Regions from separate parts of the Rhizobium sp. RAF36 genome, predicted to be linked through region 1. Evidence: predicted binding sites of a transcription regulator. Region 1 holds the regulator's gene; the other holds the start of a gene.

Region 1 (4,977 bases):
TACCGTGACGCCATTTTGTGCATCGCAGTATCAACTTTTAGGCACTCCTGCGATGCTGTAAACGCATAGCGGAAGCCGATGATTTATTTAGGCTTTTTGCACTCACGTTTTTTCATCATTTTTCAATCGATTATTGTTGCTGAAACGCGCGCAGGGTTGCATTCTGGTTGTATTCTATCGGGTCATCAGGCTCTTTGCATGCCGGAGTTGAAAACCAGCGACGTCAGCACGATCACCATCGGTGCCGCGGCCAAATTGCCGCAGACGCCGCTGATGCCGCCTGCAGCAGGCTCTCTCTTCGCACCTGTTAATCTAGGTCACCGCCGGCAGCTTTCTATTCATGCTCTTCGGTCGCTGCAGCGCCGTGTTGCGCAAAGCCTGCCGGCCTGCGCTATCGAAGAGCTGGCTTATGGCGGCCGCATGTTGTTTGCGCCGGTGGCGCTCGGACTGGGCTCCGTTCTCTGGTTTGCCTGCGGCGCAGACATTTCACCGGCTGTGCCGCTTTCATGCGCGGTCGTGCTGCTTCTGCTGCTCGCCGTGACCGATCGCGGCCGGGAGTGGAGCCGGATCTGCGTGGCCTCCATGACGTTGATCGCTGTTGGCATCCTCGCCGCACAATTCGAGACCTGGAGAGCCGGTACTGTCGTTCTCGATTCGGCGGTAACGACGACGCTGACAGGCCGCGTAGAGCGGCGGGAAAGCGATGGCCGCGGCGGCTGGCGGTATCTGTTGGCGCTCAAGGCGACGGAGAACCCGGCGCTGAAGCGGCTGCCAGAGCAGGTGACCGTGATTGCGCGCGGCCAGAAAGCGGAGTTCGAAACCGGGACTTGGCTGAAGGGCAGGGCAAGGCTGACGCCGCCCTCAGGGCCCGCTCTTCCCGGCCTCAACGACTTTTCGTTCGGTGCCTATTTCGACGGCGTCGGTGGCAACGGTTTCTTTTATGGTGCCCCTGCCGTGGTTCCGGCGGACGAACCCGGGTCCGCATCGATGCAGGATCGCGCGCTTGAATGGCTCTACCGCTTGAGAAGCGGCATCGGCGACCGTATTAGAGGCATCCTGCCTGGCGACACCGGCGCTTTTGCCGCCGCTCTGGTCACGGACGAGCGCCGCGCCATTTCGAGCGAGACGACCGAGGCGCTGCGCCAATCGGGCCTTGCGCATATCATTGCCATTTCCGGTCTCAACATGGCGCTGTCGGCAGGCATCTTCTTCGTCGGCTTCCGCACCGTGCTCAGCCTGCTTCCGGCTGTCGTCCAGGCCTATCCCGTCAAGAAGATCGCCGCAGCCGGTGCGCTTGCCGCCGTCACCGCCTATTTCCTGATCTCGGGCTTCGCAGTCTCCGCCGAGCGCGCCTTCATCATGATGGCGATCATGCTGGCGGCGGTCTTCTTCGACCGGCCGTCGATCAGTCTGCGCAACGTAACCCTATCGGCGCTGGTGATCATTGTCCTCTCACCCTCGGAGATCATGGGGCCAAGCTTCCAGATGTCCTTCGCCGCGACACTGGCCCTCGTCGCGGGCTATGCGCTCTGGAAGGAGAGGCCGGTGCGCGACCGGCCCTTCGCAAAGTTTCGCGCCGTCAGGATGCTGTCTTCCGCCGCCGCGTTCTTCGGCGGCATCCTGCTGACCTCCGTCATCGGCGGCTTCTCGACTGCATTGTTCTCGGTCGAGCACTTCCACCGGCTGACGGCCTATGGCCTGCCAGCCAATCTCGCCGCAATGCCGATTATCTCCTTCATCATCATGCCGTTCGGCCTCATTGCCATGCTGTTGATGCCCTTCGGCCTCGATGTATGGGCGTGGCAAGTGACGGGTTTCGGGCTCGATCTGGTGATCGCCATTGCCAGGACGGTTGCCTCATGGGGCGGCGATATCGGCGTCGGGCGCCTGGCGTTTTGGTACTTTCCCGCGGCGGTGACAGGTTTCCTGCTGCTGACTTTGCTGCGCAGCCGCATGCGCCATCTCGGCACCGCGATCTTGGTGGCATCGACGACAGCAGCCGCGATGTTAGGAGGCCCTCCGCCGCCGAAAATCGTGATTGCCGAGGACGGGAGCATGGCGGGCATCGTCAGTGACAACGGCCTCGCCACCAATCGCGAGCGGCCACCGGGCTTCATCTTTGATCAATGGAGGCGCGCTCTGGTGATCGATAAGCATTTGTCACCGGCGTTCCCGGCGCTCCCGGATATTCCCACCGCACCGCGCGGTGAAAGGCTGAAACTGACGGAGGCACAGCAGAACGACACCATGAACGCGATCAAGGCCAGTGCGACGGGCGAGCGCTTCTCATGCGTGAAAAAGTCCTGGTGTACGGCGAAGCTCGACAACGGTTCGATCCTGACCGTGATCGAGAATGCGGCGTTCCTTGGCCCAGCCTGCGACATATCCGATATCGTCGTCACACCAGTTCGCCTGCGCCTCGATACCTGCCGCTCAGGCGCCCTGCTTTTCACCGGGGAGACACTGCGAAAGACAGGCGCTGTCGAGCTTCGTTTCCCCAATGGGATCGCCGAAATCACCACATCATTCGAGGGTCTCGACCGGCCCTGGATCCGCCACCGCGCCTACGATTGGCGCAGCGGCACTTTTGGTGAAAGCGAGACGCTCAGTGATAGCGGCGGATAAGGCCAACGAGCTTGCCCTGAACCTTGACGCGGTCCGGTCCGAAAATACGGGTTTCGTAAGCCGGGTTGGCAGCTTCGAGCGCAACGGATGCACCCTTGCGGCGAAAGCGCTTCAGCGTTGCCTCTTCGTCATCGACGAGAGCAACGACGATATCACCGGCATTGGCGGTATTGGTGTTGCGGATGATGACCGTATCGCCGTCGAAGATGCCGGCCTCGATCATCGAGTCGCCCTTGACCTCAAGAGCATAATGTTCACCGTTTCCGAGCATGTCGGCGGGAACAGTGATGTCGTGTGTGTTCTGCTGGATCGCCGAAATCGGCACACCGGCTGCGATCCGGCCCATGACCGGCACCGAGATCGACGTGTGATTGTCCTCGTTCGCAGGCTTCGGCGGCGCGACCGGCTGCGGCTTGCCGAGGCTGCCTTCGATGACGCTCGGCGAGAAGCCGCGGCGCGGCTGGATGCTCGGGCTGTAGGCTTCCGGAAGCTTGATGACCTCGAGTGCGCGCGCCCTGTTCGGTAGGCGGCGAATGAAGCCACGTTCTTCCAAAGCCGTGATCAGGCGATGGATGCCCGACTTGGAAGCCAGGTCGAGCGCGTCCTTCATTTCGTCGAAGGACGGCGGTACGCCGGACTCCTTCATCCGCTCGTGAATGAAGAGGAGAAGCTCCTGTTGTTTGCGCGTCAGCATCGAAGTCTTTCCCCAGATTCGTGAAACAAAGCCAGAACGGACACTATATGTTCCATATGTGTTCCGCAAGTGCCTAAATATTGGTAAAACTTCCGATGATTTTTCGTCGTTTTTGAAAGTTTATTTGCCGGATTGGTGATCCACGCTTGCGCTTTACCAGGCAGGGCGTGCAAATCTCTGCCGGCTTCACCGGAGGGAACCGCCATGACGCATCCGCTCGATCATCTGGTACTGCCCGTCACCCATATAGATGTTGCCCGCGAGCGACTCGGCCGTCTCGGTTTCACCGTCGCGGCCGATGGCCGTCATCCGTTCGGAACGGAGAATGCCTGCATCTTCCTTGCCGACAGGACCTACCTCGAACCGCTCGGTGTCGCCAACCAGGCGGAGTGCGACGCGGCCGTCGCGAAGGGCAACAGCTTCGTCGCCCGCGATCAGGCCTTCCGCTTCCGCTGCGGCGATGACGGCTTTTCGGCCATCGTCTTCGGCACCGATGATGCCGATGCGGACAAGGCTGCCTATGATGGCGCGCAGCTGAGCGGCGGTGATATGGTCGAATTCTCGCGGCCGATCGTCATGCCCGACGAAACACAGGCAACGGGCGCCTTCAAGCTCGCCTTTGCCGCCGATCTCCGGGCGCCCGATGTCTTCTTCTTCGCCTGCCAGCGGGTCAACGCCTTTCCGGCCGATCGCAAGGCACTGGAAACCCATGCAAACGGCGTCATCGGCATCAGCGAGATTGCCCTGAGCGCTGAGGATCCGCAGGCCTTCGCCGAATTTCTTGAGACAGCCAGCGGTGGAGCTGAGCCTAGGGAGGCGGCACTCGGCCTATCCTTCGAATTACCGAACGGGAAACTTTCCATCTTCTCGAACGAGGGCATGGAGGCCTATTTCGATGCGGAGCCACTTGGGACCGATAACGGCCTCAGGGCGCGCGCAATCGTGTTTTCGGTCGGTGATCTGGCCGTGACAGCGGCGCATTTGGCTGCTAACGGGATCACCCATGTCAGTATGAGCAATCGTCTATTGGTGAAGCCGGCGCCGGGACAAGGCGCGATCTTTGCCTTCGAGGAGATCCAATGAGCAACACCAATGCAGAAGTCGTCGCCGGCGAGGGTGCTGGCCGCGTCACATTTTCGAATACGGGCAAGCTGTCGCTGATTGCCGGTCCCTGCCAGATGGAAAGCCGCGACCACGCTTTCATGGTCGCCGGTGTTCTGAGCGAACTCTGCAAGTCGCTCGGTATCGGCCTCGTCTATAAGTCGTCTTTCGACAAGGCGAACCGCACATCGCTTTCCGCCGAGCGCGGCATCGGTCTTGAAAAGGCGCTCGAAGTCTTCTCCGATCTGAAGAAGGAATTCGGCTTCCCTGTTTTGACCGACATTCACACGGAAGAGCAGTGCGAGCAGGTGGCTTCCGTCGCCGACATCCTGCAGATACCGGCCTTCCTCAGCCGCCAGACCGATCTTCTCGTTGCCGCAGCCAAGACCGGCCGGATCGTCAACGTCAAGAAGGGCCAGTTCCTGGCGCCTTGGGACATGAAGAATGTTCTCGCCAAGCTGAATGCCAGCGGCAATCCGAACATCCTGCTCTGCGAACGCGGCGCCTCCTTCGGTTACAACACGCTGGTCTCCGACATGCGCTCGCTGCCGATCATG
Region 2 (4,977 bases), on a different contig from region 1:
GCATCGCCGAGATACGTCTTGATCGTTTCGATAAATTTGGGAACCGAGATCGGCTTGGACACATAAGCCTCACAGCCGCCCTGACGGATTCGCTCCTCATCGCCCTTCATCGCGAATGCGGTGACCGCGATCACGGGAATGACATGTAGTTCGTCGTCCTCTTTCAGCCACTTGGTCACCTCGAGACCGGAAACCTCCGGCAGCTGAATGTCCATGAGGATCAGATCCGGACGGTGTTTTCGAGCAAGATCAAGCGCTTCCATGCCGTTCCGGGTCTGGATGGTCGTATATCCCGAGGCCTCGATCAGGTCGCGAAAGAGCTTCATGTTGAGCTCATTATCTTCTACAATCATCACCTGTTTGGGCATGGCAAGCTCGTTCCTATGTTCCGTCCCTGCAAATGTCCGCCTGACAAGAAGCGACCTGCGAACGCGCGGCTACGAAACCGATAGCGGCAAGCTACCGGTATTTGGTTGAAAAAAAGGTAACTTACCCAGCGAAATGCAAAGCAACTTCAAGACCTCTAAACAACTGGCCAGGGATCCGCATGAAACGGCGATCGCCGTACTCGGCTGGCTTGCAAATGAACCCGACATGTTTTCGCGTTTTCTTGCGCTGACCGGCATTGAACCGGCCCAGGTGCGCAACGCGATCAACGATACGGCCTTCCTTTCGGGCATGCTCGACTTCGTCATGCAGCATGAGCCGACGGCCCTGGCTTTTTGCCAGGCGAGCGGCACGCCGCCAGAGGCGCTGACGGCTGCCTGGCAGCATTTCTCGTCGCCCGGTCTCGATTCGGGGCAGTATTGACCGTGGCAGAGATCGAGCACCTCGACACATCGCATGTGCGGCTCGCCGACCGGCCGCTGATCGTCTGCGACGTTGATGACGTCGTGCTGCAATTCATCGTGCCGTTCGAACGCTTTCTGCAAAGCGAGGGCTATCGGCTGGTGCCGCGGTCGTTCAAGCTGCACGGAAACATCGAAACGCCGGACGGGACAGCGGCTGACGAAGTCACTGTCAGCCGGCTGATCGAAACCTTTTTCGAGCGGCAGGAAGAGTGGCAGGCGCCGCTTCTGCTTGCAGAGGAAACTCTGGCGCGCCTTTCCGGCACCGCCGACATCGTGCTCCTGACGGCCATGCCGCCCGTCTATCGCGACCAGCGCCGCAGATTGCTCGACCGCTTCGAGCTGCATTACCCGCTGCTCGCCTCGCTGCAGCCCAAGGGGCCGATCGTGAAGGCGCTGCACGGCGCCCGCGATGTGCCCGTTGCCTTTATTGACGACATGGTCCGCAACCTTCATTCCGTCCACGAACATGTCGAGGATTGCCTGCTGCTGCACCTGATGCCGGAGTCGGACATTCATCGCTTTGCCCCTTCGGCCATGGAAGGCATCGCCCGGGTGAAGGGCTGGGAGGAGGCATCTGTTCATATCGGCGAACACTTTGGCGCCTCCGGCGGCAGTGGCCGCGGCTGATCCTCTGTCTTCATCGATCCAACGGCCCCAAAATGCCGTTTGTTATCCAACGCCACGGCGCTCCTCTGTCTTGAGACTCAAGAACTTAGAGCGTAATGTCGCGATGTTCAATATTTGTTCCCGTGATGACTTTGGCTGCACCTGACAAGACACCCGGCTTCTGTCGCGACTGCCTTGCCGAGCAGAAGGCGGAGACGCGCCGTTGCGTCAGCTGCGGAAGCCCGCGGCTTGTCCGGCACAAGGAGCTCTATGGCCTGACGCTGGCGCATATCGACTGCGACGCCTTCTATGCGGCAGTCGAAAAGCGCGACAATCCCGAACTCGCCGACAAGCCCGTGATCATCGGCGGCGGCAAGCGCGGCGTGGTTTCCACCGCCTGCTATATCGCCCGTATTCATGGCGTGCGCTCTGCCATGCCGATGTTCAAGGCCCTGGAAGCCTGCCCGCAGGCGATCGTCATCCGGCCCGACATGGAGAAATATGTCAGGGTCGGCCGCGAGGTCAGGTCGATGATGCAGGAGCTGACGCCGCTGGTGCAGCCACTGTCGATCGACGAAGCCTTCCTGGAACTCGGCGGCACCGAGCGCCTGCACAACGATCCCCCTGCCCGGACGCTGGCGAAATTCGTACGGCGGGTGGAGAAGGAGATCGGCATCAGCGTGTCGGTCGGGCTTTCCTATTGCAAGTTCCTCGCCAAGGTTGCTTCAGACCTGCAGAAACCCCGCGGCTTTTCGGTCATCGGGCGTGAAGAGGCTGTGGAGTTTCTGGCGCCGCGCCCGGTGACGACCATCTGGGGCGTCGGCAAGGCCTTCGCGGCAACGCTGGAGGCCGACGGCATCCGGACGATCGGTCAGTTGCAGCAGATGGAAGAGACCGACCTGATGCGCCGTTATGGCAGCATGGGTCAGCGCCTCGCCCGGCTCTCCCGCGGCATCGACGATCGCGAAGTGCATCTCAACGAGGCAGCGAAAAGCGTCTCGTCGGAAACCACCTTCTTCGAAGACATTTCCCGCCACGAGGATCTCGTGCCGATCCTGCGGAACCTCTCCGAGAAGGTGTCCTGGCGGCTGAAGAAGGATGACATCGCCGGCCATACCGTCGTGCTGAAGATGAAGACTGCGGATTTCAAGCTGCGGACGCGCAACAGGCGGCTGGAAGACCCGACGCAGCTTGCCGACCGGATCTTCCGCACCGGCGTTGAGCTGCTTGAACGGGAGACCGACGGCACTAAGTTTCGGCTGCTCGGCATCGGCGTCACCGATCTTTGCGATCCCGGCCGCGCCGATCCGCCCGATCTGATCGACGAGCAATCGACCCGCCGCGCGGCCGCCGAAGCGGCGATGGACAAGCTGCGCGAAAAGTTCGGCAAGAACACCGTCGAGACAGGTTACACGTTCGGGAGCGGCAAGCGCGACCGCTAGACGACGGCCATCGCGTTGATCTGCGCCAGCACGGCCGCCTTGTTCAGCGCCGCCTGTGCGTGATCGGGCGCCAGTTCGAGGGCTCGCGAATAGCTTTCCGCCGCATCCTCCAACCGGCCCATCCGGCGCAGAACATTGCCGCGATTGTTAAAGGCCGCGGCATAGGACGGCGAAAGGGCGATGGCGCGCTCATAGCTGGCGATCGCCGCAGCATCCTCGGACAGAGCGGCAAGAATGTTGCCACAGGTGCAATGGGCCGCCGCATTGCCAGGCCCGGCGGCCAGCGCCTCAAGGATCGACGACTTTGCGGCATCGAGGCGGCCCTGCTGCAACAGCACGAGCGCCAGCTGATGCAGGGCGGCAAAGTGCCCGGGCACCGCTTCGATGATGCGGCGATAGCCGGATTCGGCGCGCGCCAGGGCGCCCTCACGGTGATCTGCGATCGCGGTGCGCATCAGCGCCTCCAGCTCGATATCCGCAGCCGGCCGGCGCCGTGCCGCTTCGAGGCTTTCAGCGAGCGCCAGCGCCTGGGAATGAGAAGGGTCGGTGGCGAGGATCTGGCGGCAGCAGAGATCGGCATTTTCGATATCGCCTTTCGCTGCCATTTGCGCGGCGCGGTAACAGGCCGCGTCCAGCGAGCGCGGGTCGAGACGATCGCCGATATTGCGTTCGGAGACCGTCATCACCCTGCGACGCTCCACCAGCTGCTGTTCGCCGCCGAAAGTGAACTTGTAGGCAAAATCTCCGGTGCCGAAATCGTAGTTCCGGTAGTCGTTCTCGATTGCCCAGCGCAGGCAATAACAATGCAGCGTGAATCCCGGGCTATGAGAGGCCGCGTTGCTATCCCGGCTGCCGATGAAGCAGATCATCGTCTTCTTCTTGTGATCGAGATAGAGGACCTGCATGGCGACAGGCCTGTCGCCCTCCCAAAGCACAGGCACCAGAAGCGATCCGTCATCGAGCGAACCGGGCAGCATCTTGCGGCAACCGGCAATGATCCCGGCCGCATAATCCGGCTGACGCACACCCCATTGCGCATTCCACATCGCATAGAAGGTCTCGAGATTCTGCTCGAATGTCTCGGCGGTCGTATGGGTGACATGCAGCCCATGCTTTCCGCTCGCCAGATCGCGCAGAGCGACCCGCGCGTTGCGGCGCGCCTTGGCGCTGAGACGGGTACTGAGGAATGTCTCGAAGTCATCCGCCAGCGGAATATACACATAGGCATCGTGATCGATGCTCTCGCCGGCATCGGTGATATGGTCAGCCCGGACGACCTTTGCCGGCACGAATTCCTGGCGCGGGAAACTGCCGATCAGTGCGGAGAGACGCTGGTCGGACAGATAGATCTCATCGAGATTGAACCGGCGCCAGTTGAAGGTCTGCAGACAGGCTGCGAAAGCCGCCATCGCCTCGTCGGAACATTCGGGGCGGGAAAGAATGCCGCTGTAAACGGAGAAGGGCATACCGGCCATATGGATGGCATTGAAAAAACCCTTCCCCGGCTCGAAATCCAGGCGGATCTGCAACGGCAGGAATGCGATGTAATGCTCATCCGCTTCCGCGCGCTTTGCCGCCAGAACATGCCAGTTAGCGCGCGTTTGCAGATAGCGCCGCATCCAGTTCCAGGACATGAAATAGTTGGATTCCGGATCGGCGTCATAGACCGCCTCCCAGTCGCCCTGCAATTTCTCGAGTTCGTCGAACGCAGACACAATATCGACGTGCATAGCCGGGCTCCCCAACCGCCACGGCGTCGAGATTTGCATACATTCGCGCCCACTACAATAAGCGGCCGCTTGATCACGAGTGCGTGACGGCCGCCCCGGAGGCTCGCGATCAAGCCTTCCTTAAACTTCGTTGAATATTGTTCCCCTCGAGTATTGCGTATTGGTTGGGTAACATGTTCTCGCGTTTTGTTTTCGGCCTCGGCTTGCTGTCGGCAACCGCACTGGTGAACCCTGCTCTCGCAGCGGATGCCAGGACGCTGCAAATCATCGTCTCCAAGGACAAACAGTCGCTTGCGGTCTATGACGGCACCGAGGTCGTGGCGACCTCGAAAGTCTCGACCGGCAAGC

Evidence for each region. Region 1 encodes LexA, which represses DNA repair genes until DNA is damaged. Its sites were predicted from a motif close to TGTTCNNNNTGTGTTCNG; they were not measured.
Region 2: the regulator LexA is predicted to act here: its motif matches at 1,583-1,600, upstream of AB4Z25_RS18250 (DNA polymerase IV).

What each region holds. Positions count from the first base shown of each region.
Region 1 covers NZ_JBFREC010000001.1:957,385-962,361, reverse strand. The annotation lists gene AB4Z25_RS04795 (ComEC/Rec2 family competence protein) at 421-2,625, shown strand; gene lexA (transcriptional repressor LexA) at 2,606-3,319, opposite strand; gene AB4Z25_RS04785 (VOC family protein) at 3,524-4,402, shown strand; gene kdsA (3-deoxy-8-phosphooctulonate synthase) at 4,399-4,977, shown strand, end outside.
Region 2 covers NZ_JBFREC010000005.1:47,757-52,733, forward strand. The annotation lists gene AB4Z25_RS18235 (response regulator) at 1-368, opposite strand, end outside; gene AB4Z25_RS18240 (DUF3572 domain-containing protein) at 502-810, shown strand; gene AB4Z25_RS18245 (hypothetical protein) at 813-1,478, shown strand; gene AB4Z25_RS18250 (DNA polymerase IV) at 1,604-2,899, shown strand; gene AB4Z25_RS18255 (GNAT family N-acetyltransferase) at 2,896-4,629, opposite strand; gene AB4Z25_RS18260 (L,D-transpeptidase family protein) at 4,803-4,977, shown strand, end outside.